Regions from separate parts of the Streptomyces sp. NPDC048603 genome, predicted to be linked through region 2. Evidence: riboswitches for the same ligand, from Rfam matches in the RefSeq annotation. Region 2 holds a riboswitch; each other region holds the start of a gene.
The links. A riboswitch is a leader RNA that binds a small molecule or an ion and turns the genes downstream of it on or off. The one in region 2 is predicted to bind thiamine pyrophosphate.
Positions count from the first base shown of each region.

Region 1 (3,253 bases), on a different contig from region 2:
CACGGTACGCCAGGCGCCCCGCCGAAACCGCGTCCCGCATCGCCGCGGCCATGAGCACCGGCTCCTGCGCCCGCGTGACCGCCGAGGCCAGCATGACCGCGGCACACCCCAGCTCCATCGCGAGCGCGACGTCCGACGCGGTGCCCGCCCCCGCGTCGAGGATCACCGGCACCCCGGCCCGCTCCACGATCAGCTCGAAGTTGTGCGGGTTCCGGATGCCCAGCCCCGAGCCGATCGGCGAGCCCAGCGGCATGATCGCCGCGCAGCCCGCGTCCTCCAGCTTCCGTGCCAGCACCGGGTCGTCGTTGGTGTACGGCAGCACCGTGAAGCCGTCGTCCACCAGCGTCTCCGCCGCGGCGAGGAGTTCCTCCCCGTCCGGAAGCAGGGTCCGCTCGTCCGCGACGACCTCCAGCTTGATCCAGTCCGTGCCCAGCGCCTCCCGCGCGAGCCGCGCGGTCAGCACCGCCTCGCCCGCGGTGAAGCAGCCCGCCGTGTTCGGCAGTACGCCGATGCCGAGCTTCGACAGGACCGACAGCACCGAGCCCTGGACTGTGGGGTCCAGCCGGCGCATGGCGACGGTGGTCAGCTCCGTCCCGGAGGCGACCAGCGCCCGTTCGAGGATCTCCAGGCTCGGCGCGCCGCCGGTGCCCATGATCAGGCGGGAGGAGAAGGTCCGCCCGCCGAGGGAGAACAGGTCATCAGCCATGATCGCGTCAGCCTCCCTGGACCGCGGTGAGGATCTCGACCCGGTCGCCCTCGCCCACCGCCGTGGCAGGCCACTGCCCGCGCGGTACGACGGTCTCGTTGAGCGCCGCCGCGACCCCGGACGGGGAGGTGGTGAGGGTCGCCACCACCAGGTCCAGCGTGGTGCCCGCGGCGACCTCGCGGGGCTCGCCGTTGACGGAGATGGTCATGCGTAGGACTCCTCTCGGGCGGCCGCCGCCCCGGCGCGGGCGGGGGAGAACCGGCGGGGGGTGAACGGGCGGGCCACGTCGGGGACTTCGCCGGTGGCCAGGACCTCGGCCATGACGTCCCCGGTGACCGGGGTCAGCAGCACCCCGTTGCGGTAGTGGCCGGTGGCCAGGTGCAGTCCGGGCAGTTCGGTCGGGCCGAGCAGCGGCGCGTTGTCAGGGGAGCCCGGCCGCAGCCCCGCCAGGGTCTCGGTGAGCGGGAGTTCGGTGATGCCGGGCACCAGCTCGTGGGCGTCCCGCAGGAGTTCGTACACCCCGCCCGCGGTGACCGTGGTGTCCCAGCCGAGTTCCTCGCTGGTCGCTCCGACGACGAGTTCGCCGTTCTCCCGCGGCACCAGGTAGACGTGGCTGCCGCGCACCACCGCGCGGACCGTCCGGGACAGGAACGGCGCGTACGCCGGCGGCACGGTGAGCCGGAGCACCTGGCCCTTCACCGGGCGCACCGGCGGGACGACCTCCGCCGGGACTCCGTCCAGCCGCCCGCTGAGGCTGCCCGCGGCCAGGACGACCTGGTCGGCGGACCGCTCGGTGCCGTCGTCGAGCAGGGCGCCGGAGGCCCGGCCGGCGGTGACCGCCAGCCGCTCGGCGGCGGCCCGGTGGAAGACCACGCCGGCCCGCTCGCAGGCGGCGACCAGGGCGGCGGCCAGCCGGCGCGGGTCGACCTGGTGGTCGCCGTCCACGCGCAGCCCGCCGCGTACGCCGGGCGCCAGCATCGGCTCCAGGCGGCGGCACTCGCGGCCGGTCAGCCATTCCGATTCCAGGCCGCAGCGCCGCTGCAGGGCGTGCAGTTCGCGCAGGTGCAGGCGGTCGTCGGAGTCCAGAGCCACGGCGAGGGTGCCGCAGGCGCGGTAGCCGATGTCCAGTCCGCCGCTCGCGTCGGAGAGTTCCGCGGCGAACTCCTCGTAGCGGGCCGCGGAGGCGAGGTTGAGGCCCAGCAGGGTCTCCTCGCCGTAGTGCAGCTCGGTGACGGCGGCCAGCATGCCGGCCGCGACCCGGGCGGCCCCGCCGCCGGGCGAGGGGTCGGCGAGCGCGACGGACATGCCGCGCCGGGCCGCCCGCCAGGCGGTGACCAGGCCGATGATGCCGCCCCCGATGACGAGGACGTCCGAGCCCGCGGCCGGGCCGCCCGGCCCGTTGTGGGTGAATGAACGCATGGGCGTCGAGCCCCTCCCTTCGCCGGCATGACCCGGATCAGGTTCGTACGGTCGGAGGCCGGCCAGCCTCCCTCTCAGTCCGGTGCGCCCGGACTCCCGCGGTTGGATACGGTGGCCACCCTACCTCCGCCGCAAGGCCCGGGTAAGGCCGCCCGGCCGCCGCCACTTCCTGACGGAGCGTCAGATAGTTAGGGTGTCGGGCGTGAGCAATCAGATCGAACTGACGGATCAGAAGGACCCCGCGGACGCGCCGGCCGCGGGCGGCGTGGTGATCGTCGGGGCCGGAATGGCCGGGGTGCAGACGGCCGTGGCCCTGCGCGAGGCGGGCTTCACCGGCCCGGTCACCCTGATCGGTGCCGAGCCGCACCAGCCCTACGACCGGCCCCCGCTTTCCAAGGCGGTGCTGCTCGGCGAGGCCGAGGGCTCCGCCTTCGACGTCGACTTCGACGACCTCGGCATCGAGCTCCGGCTCGGCCTGGAGGTCACCGGGCTGCGCCCGCAGGACCAGGAGCTGGACACCGCCGCGGGCCCGGTCCCGTACGGCAGCCTGGTCCTCGCCACCGGTGCCGAACCGCTGACCCTGCCGGGCGCCGAAGGCGTGCCCGGCGTGCACCTGCTGCGCACCCTGGACGACGCGGAACGGCTGCGGCCGGTGCTCGCGCAGGCCCATGACCTGGTGGTCGTGGGCGCGGGCTGGATCGGCGCGGAGTTCGCCACGGCCGCCCGCGCGGCCGGCTGCGCGGTCACCGTGGTCGAGGCCGCCGACCGGGTCCTGGCGGGCGCGCTGCCCGACGAGATCACCGGCCCCATGGCCGACTGGTACGCGGAGGCCGGCGTCCGCCTGCTCACCGGCGTCAAGGTCGCCTCGGTCGAGCCCGGCCTGGTCCGGCTGGCGGACGGCCGCGAGCTGCCCGCCGGCGCGGTGGTGGTCGGCATCGGCGCCCGCCCCGCAACGGGCTGGCTGGCCGGCACGGGCGTGGAACTCGGCCCGGACGGCTCGGTCGCGACCGACGACCGGCTGCGCACCTCGCTGCCGGGCGTGTACGCGGTCGGCGACTGCGCCTCCTTCCCGTCCGCGCGCTACGGCAAGCGGCTGCTGGTGCACCACTGGGACAACGCGCTGCAGGG
Region 1 covers NZ_JBICVY010000010.1:242,064-245,316, forward strand. Annotated here, with positions in the region: gene ACGFQ9_RS25705 (thiazole synthase) at 1-706, opposite strand, end outside; gene thiS (sulfur carrier protein ThiS) at 714-914, opposite strand; gene thiO (glycine oxidase ThiO) at 911-2,125, opposite strand; TPP riboswitch at 2,123-2,235, opposite strand; gene ACGFQ9_RS25720 (NAD(P)/FAD-dependent oxidoreductase) at 2,412-3,253, shown strand, end outside.
Region 1: another riboswitch for thiamine pyrophosphate. It lies ahead of thiO (glycine oxidase ThiO); the one in region 2 lies ahead of thiC (phosphomethylpyrimidine synthase ThiC).

Region 2 (3,253 bases):
CGGCGCGGCAGCGGGTCAGTCCGCCAGCGGAAGGTAGACGCGGTTTCCGGCGGCTGCGAACTCCGCCGACTTCTCGGCCATGCCCGCCTGGATCTCGTCGGCCTTCAGGTCACCGCCGTGCTCGCGGCGGATGTCCTGGGAGATCTTCATGGAACAGAACTTCGGGCCGCACATGGAGCAGAAGTGCGCCGTCTTGGCCGGCTCGGCCGGGAGGGTCTCGTCGTGGAACTCGCGGGCCGTGTCCGGGTCGAGGGCCAGGTTGAACTGGTCCTCCCAGCGGAACTCGAAGCGGGCGTCGGAGAGGGCGTCGTCCCACTCCTGGGCGCCCGGGTGGCCCTTCGCCAGGTCCGCCGCGTGGGCCGCGATCTTGTACGTGATGACGCCGGTCTTCACGTCGTCGCGGTTCGGCAGGCCCAGGTGCTCCTTCGGGGTCACGTAGCAGAGCATCGCGGTGCCCCACCAGGCGATCATCGCGGCGCCGATGCCCGAGGTGATGTGGTCGTAGGCCGGAGCCACGTCCGTGGTCAGCGGGCCGAGCGTGTAGAACGGCGCCTCCTCGCAGATCTCCTGCTGGAGGTCGATGTTCTCCTTGATCTTGTGCATCGGGACGTGGCCCGGGCCCTCGATCATGGTCTGCACGTTGTGGCGCTTGGCGATCGTGTTCAGCTCGCCCAGCGTCTTCAGCTCCGCGAACTGGGCCGCGTCGTTGGCGTCCGCGATGGAGCCGGGGCGCAGGCCGTCGCCCAGCGAGTACGTGACGTCGTACGTCGCGAGGATCTCGCAGAGCTCCTCGAAGTTCGTGTAGAGGAAGTTCTCCTTGTGGTGCGCCAGGCACCAGGCGGCCATGATCGAGCCGCCGCGGGAGACGATGCCGGTCTTGCGGCGGGCGGTCAGCGGCACGTACGGCAGCAGCACGCCGGCGTGGACCGTCATGTAGTCCACGCCCTGCTCGGCCTGCTCGATGACCGTGTCCTTGTAGATCTCCCAGGTGAGGTCCTCGGCCTTGCCGTCGACCTTCTCCAGCGCCTGGTAGAGCGGGACGGTGCCGATCGGCACGGGGGAGTTGCGGAGCACCCACTCGCGGGTGGTGTGGATGTTCCGGCCGGTGGAGAGGTCCATGACGGTGTCGGCGCCCCAGCGGGTGGCCCAGGTCATCTTCTCCACCTCCTCCTCGATGGAGGAGGTGACGGCGGAGTTGCCGATGTTGGCGTTGACCTTCACCAGGAACTTCTTGCCGATGATCATCGGCTCGATCTCCGGGTGGTTCACGTTCGCCGGCAGCACCGCGCGGCCGGCCGCGATCTCCTCGCGGACGACCTCGGCGGAGACGTTCTCGCGGATCGCGACGAACTCCATCTCCGGGGTGATCTCACCGCGGCGGGCGTACGCGAGCTGCGTGACGGCGGCGCCGTCACGGCCGCGCCGGGGCAGCCGGGGGCGGCCGGGGAAGACCGCGTCGAGGTTCTTGAGGCCACCGCGCGGAGAGGTGTGCTTGATGCCGTCGTCCTCGGGGCGGACCGGGCGGCCGGCGTACTCCTCGGTGTCGCCGCGGCTGATGATCCAGTTCTCGCGCAGCGGGGCGAGACCGCGGCGGACGTCGGTGTCGATCTGCGGGTCGGTGTACGGGCCCGAGGTGTCGTACAGCGTGACGTCCTGGCCCGTGGTGAGGTGGACCTGGCGGACCGGCACCCGGAGGTCGGGGCGGGAGCCCTCGACGTAGCCCTTGTGCCAGCCCGGCTTGCGCCCGTTCTGGTCGGCGGCAGGCGTGCGTGCGTCGTCCTGAATGGTCATGAGACCTATCTCCCTACGCCGGCATTACCCGGTAACAGGTTCGGCGGTCGACGCAGCCTCTTCCCGTACGCCCGTTCGGTGCGCGTACGGTGATCAGCGTCCTCTCAGCCCGGTGCTCCGAGCTCCCGCGTTGTGCAAAGGTGCCCCCACGCTAGCGTCACCTGTGGCGTGCTGAACAGTGGGCCCCCACATCTCTTGCGATGATCGGCCCGTGATGACCTCAGCACAGCCTCCGAACGAGTCCGGTCATGGGCATGGACACGGGCACAGTCATGGGCACGGGCACGGGCACGGACCCGCCGCACCGTCCTCACGGCACCTGCGCAGGGTGATCGCCGCCGTCCTGATCCCGTTCGCCACGGCCGTGGTCATCGGCCTGGTGGTGCTGTGGCCGGGCGGCGCACCCGGCCACGAGCGCACCGGGGTCGGCTTCGACCGGCAGACGGAGCAGGCCAAGGTCGTCGATTTGCAAGTCGTTGACTGCAAATCAGTGAATGTCGCACAGGTGCCGCCCACCGCGAACCCCACCACCCCCGAGGGACGGGCGGCGCAGGCCGCGCAGAACGGCACCTGCAAGAAGGCCACCGTCGAGGTCACCAGCGGCCCCGACAAGGGCCGCACCTTCGTCGAGATCGTCCAGCCGGGCGCCCCGCGGCAGCTGGAGGACGGACAGGAGGTCGTGGTCGCCTACGCCCCGGACGCCCCGCGCGACCTGCAGTACTCGGTCATCGACGTGAACCGGAAGTTCCCGATGCTGATGCTCGCCGCGGTCTTCGCCCTCGCGGTGGTCGCCGTCGGGCGGTTGCGCGGACTGCTCGCCCTGGTCGCCCTGGTGGTCAGCTTCGGCGTACTGACCCTGTTCATCCTGCCGGCCATCCTGCAGGGGTCGAACCCGCTGCTGGTGGCCGTGGTCGGGGCCAGTGCGATCATGCTGATCGCCCTGTACATGTGCCACGGGGTCACCGCCCGCACCTCGGTCGCGGTGCTCGGCACGCTGGTGTCGCTGCTGCTGATCGGACTGCTCGGCTCGGTGCTCATCGACTGGGCGTTCCTGAGCGGCAACACCGACGACAACACGGGCCTGATCCACGGCCTGTACCCGGACATCGACATGAGCGGCCTGCTGCTCGCCGGCGTGATCATCGGATCGCTGGGCGTGCTCGACGACGTGACGGTCACGCAGACCTCGGCGGTCTGGGAACTGCACCAGGCGGACCCGGACATGGGGCCGCGCGCGCTCTACCGGGCGGCCATCCGGATCGGCCGGGACCACATCGCGTCCGTGGTCAACACCCTGGTCCTGGCCTACGCGGGTGCCGCCCTGCCACTGATGCTGCTATTCACGATCGCGAACAGCAGCATGGGGTCGGTGGCCAACAGCGAGCTGGTCGCGGAGGAGATCGTACGGACCCTGGTGGGGTCGATCGGGCTGGTGGCCTCGGTTCCGGTGACCACGGTGCTG
Region 2 covers NZ_JBICVY010000003.1:228,771-232,023, forward strand. Annotated here, with positions in the region: gene thiC (phosphomethylpyrimidine synthase ThiC) at 16-1,791, opposite strand; TPP riboswitch at 1,785-1,930, opposite strand; gene ACGFQ9_RS07650 (YibE/F family protein) at 2,006-3,253, shown strand, end outside.

Region 3 (3,253 bases), on a different contig from region 2:
GCGATCAGCAGGGTGAGCAGAGTGGAGGCGACGGCCTGCCAGGTGGTGAACCAGAGCACGTCGGCGATGTCGGGGCGGCTCAGCACCTCGCCGATCCGGCCGAACTGCCACCCCTCGTCGGTCTTGAGACCGCGCCCGACGATCGAGCCGACGGGCCAGGCGAAGAAGACCGCGAAGAAGGCGACGGGCAGGGCCAGCAGGCCGAGCCGGAGCAGGGTGCCCCGGCGGGCGGCCGCGCGGTCCGCGGCCGCCGCCTTCCTCCCGTCCGCTACTTCACGACGAGCGACGTCCACGCCTGGACCCACTGCTCACGGTTCTTGGCGATGGTGTCCGGAGTGACGTTCTCCGGCTTCTCGATCACCACACCGTGCTTGGTGAAGATCTCCGGCAGCTTCGCGTCCTTGACGACCGGGTTCACGAACATGTTCAGCGGCATGTCCTCCTGGAACGCCTTGCCGATCATGAAATCGATGAACGCCTTGCCGCCGGCCTCGTTCTTCGCGCCCTTCAGCAGACCGGCGAACTCGGTCTGGCGGAAGCAGGTACCGGTGGAGACGCCCGTCGGGGCCTCGGCCGGCTGCGGCTCGGAGAACAGCACCTCGGCCGGCGGGCTGGAGGCGTAGGAGACGACCAGCGGCCGGTCGCCCTTGGCCTTCTGGCCGCCCGCGGAGCCGGAGAACCGCTCGTTGTACGCCTGCTCCCAGCCGTCGACGACCTCGACGCCGTTGGCCTTGAGCTTGCTCCAGTAGTCCTTCCAGCCGTCCTCGCCGTACTTGCCGACGGTGGCGAGCAGGAAGCCGAGGCCCGGCGAGGAGGTCGCGGCGTTCTCGGTGACCAGCAGGTTCTTGTACTCGGGCTTGACCAGGTCGTCCAGCGTCTGCGGCGGGGCGAGCTTCTTGTCCGCGAAGTACTTCTTGTCGTAGTTGACGCAGATGTCGCCGGTGTCGATCGGAGTGACCCGGTGCTCCTTGTCGAGCTGGTACTCGGCGCCCACGCCGGCCAGGCCCTTGGCCTCGTACGGGGTGAAGATGCCGTGGTCGAGCGCACGGGAGAGCAGCGTGTTGTCGACGCCGAAGAACACGTCGCCGCGCGGCTTGCCCTTGGTGAGGATCTCCTGGTTCAGGGCCGCGCCCGCGTCGCCGCTCTTGACCACCTTGACCGTGTAGCCGGTCTGCTTCTCGAACTCCTTCAGGATCTCCTTGGAGGGATTGAAGGAGTCGTGGCCGACGACGGTCACCGTCTTCGACGCCGGGCCGCTGCTCCCGGCGCCGTCCTTGTCCTTGGCGTCGCCGCCGCACGCGGTGAGCGTGGTCACGCCGAGCGCCGCGGCGAGCGCGGCCCCCGCGATCTTCTGGGTGGTGTTCACGGATTTTCCTCCTGGGATGACCAGGAGAAGACGCGGCCCCGCCCGGGTGCTCTTGAGGAGCGGGGCACCCGGGCAGGGCGCAACAGCTTGAGGTGGTGACCGAACTTCCTACCCGGAATGACCCGGGCGAGGTTCAGAGGGTCTGCGGCCTGACGGTTGCCGCACTCTCAGCGCTGTGGCGCTCCCCTGTCGGAATATGCAGATGTACGGGGGTCAGACTACCGTTCGCTCGCGGCGAGCTGTCCACACGCTCCGTCGATCTCCTGGCCGCGGGTGTCCCGGACGGTCACGGGGACGCCGTGGGAGGCGATCGCATCGACGAAGGCCCGCTCGTCCTCGGGGCGGGAGGCCGTCCACTTGGAGCCCGGGGTCGGGTTCAGCGGGATCAGGTTGACGTGCACCCGCTTGCCCTTGAGCAGCCGGCCGAGCAGGTCACCCCGCCACGCCTGGTCGTTGATGTCGCGGATCAGGGCGTACTCGATGGAGACCCGGCGGCCGGACTTCTCGGCGTACTCCCAGGCCGCGTCGAGCACCTCGCGGACGTTCCAGCGGGTGTTCACCGGGACCAGGGTGTCGCGCAGCTCGTCGTCGGGGGCGTGCAGCGAGACGGCGAGCCGGCACTTGAAGCCCTCGTCGGCGAAGCGGTGGATGGCCGGGACCAGGCCGACGGTGGAGACGGTGATGCCGCGCTGGGACAGGCCCAGGCCGTCGGGCTCGGGGTCGGTGAGGCGGCGGATGGCGCCGACCACCCGGTTGTAGTTGGCCAGCGGCTCGCCCATGCCCATGAAGACGATGTTGGACAGGCGGGCCGGGCCGCCGGGGACCTCCCCGTCGCGCAGGGCCCGCATGCCGTCGACGATCTGGTGCACGATCTCGGCGGTGGACAGGTTGCGGTCGAGGCCGGCCTGGCCGGTGGCGCAGAACGGACAGTTCATGCCGCAGCCGGCCTGCGAGGAGATGCACATGGTGACCCGGTCCGGGTAGCGCATCAGGACGGACTCCACCAGGGTGCCGTCGTGCAGCTTCCACAGGGTCTTGCGGGTGGTGTCGTCGTCGCAGGAGACGTGCCGAATGACGGACATCAGCTCGGGGAGCAGGGCCTCGCGCAGCTTCTCGCGCGCGGCGGCCGGGATGTCGGTCCATTCGGCGGGGTCGTGGGCGTAGCGCGCGAAGTAGTGCTGGGAGAGCTGCTTGGCCCGGAACGGCTTCTCGCCGATGGCGGCGACGGCCTCACGGCGCTCGGCCGGAGTGAGGTCGGCCAGGTGCCGCGGCGGCTTCTTGGCTCCGCGAGGGGCGACGAAAGTGAGCTCTCCCGGAGCGGGGCGGGCCATGGCAGGTACTCCTCTAAGACGAAAGGCGCGCTGCACCGGCAGCGCGCCTTTCCAGAGTACCGGGTGGGTCCCGTCCGGGCCCGGTTCGGCCGTTCGGGGGCCGGGGTCAGCCCGTCCCGACGAACAGGGCCAGCAGCAGCCAGACCACCGGGGCGGTCGGCAGCAGGGAGTCCAGGCGGTCCATGATCCCCCCGTGTCCGGGGAGCAGGGTGCCCATGTCCTTGATGCCGAGGTCCCGCTTGATCATCGACTCGCCCAGGTCGCCGAGGGTGGCGCTGACCGCGACCACCAGACCCAGGACCAGGCCCTGCCACCAGGTGCCGTCGTCGATCAGGAACTCCATGCACAGCGCGCCGGCCAGCATGGCGAAGGCCACCGCGCCGAACAGGCCCTCGCGGGTCTTTCCGGGGCTGATGCGCGGGGCCAGCTTGTGCTTGCCGAAGCGCCAGCCGACCGCGTAGGCACCGGTGTCGCTGACCACGGTGAGCACCAGGAAGGTGATCACCCGCTGCGGGCCGTCGTCGGCGGCGAGCAGCATGGCGACGAAGGTGGCCAG
Region 3 covers NZ_JBICVY010000012.1:87,422-90,674, forward strand. Annotated here, with positions in the region: gene ACGFQ9_RS28420 (ABC transporter permease) at 1-197, opposite strand, end outside; gene ACGFQ9_RS28425 (thiamine ABC transporter substrate binding subunit) at 269-1,366, opposite strand; TPP riboswitch at 1,454-1,564, opposite strand; gene rlmN (23S rRNA (adenine(2503)-C(2))-methyltransferase RlmN) at 1,585-2,697, opposite strand; gene ACGFQ9_RS28435 (phosphatidate cytidylyltransferase) at 2,804-3,253, opposite strand, start outside.
Region 3: another riboswitch for thiamine pyrophosphate. It lies ahead of ACGFQ9_RS28425 (thiamine ABC transporter substrate binding subunit); the one in region 2 lies ahead of thiC (phosphomethylpyrimidine synthase ThiC).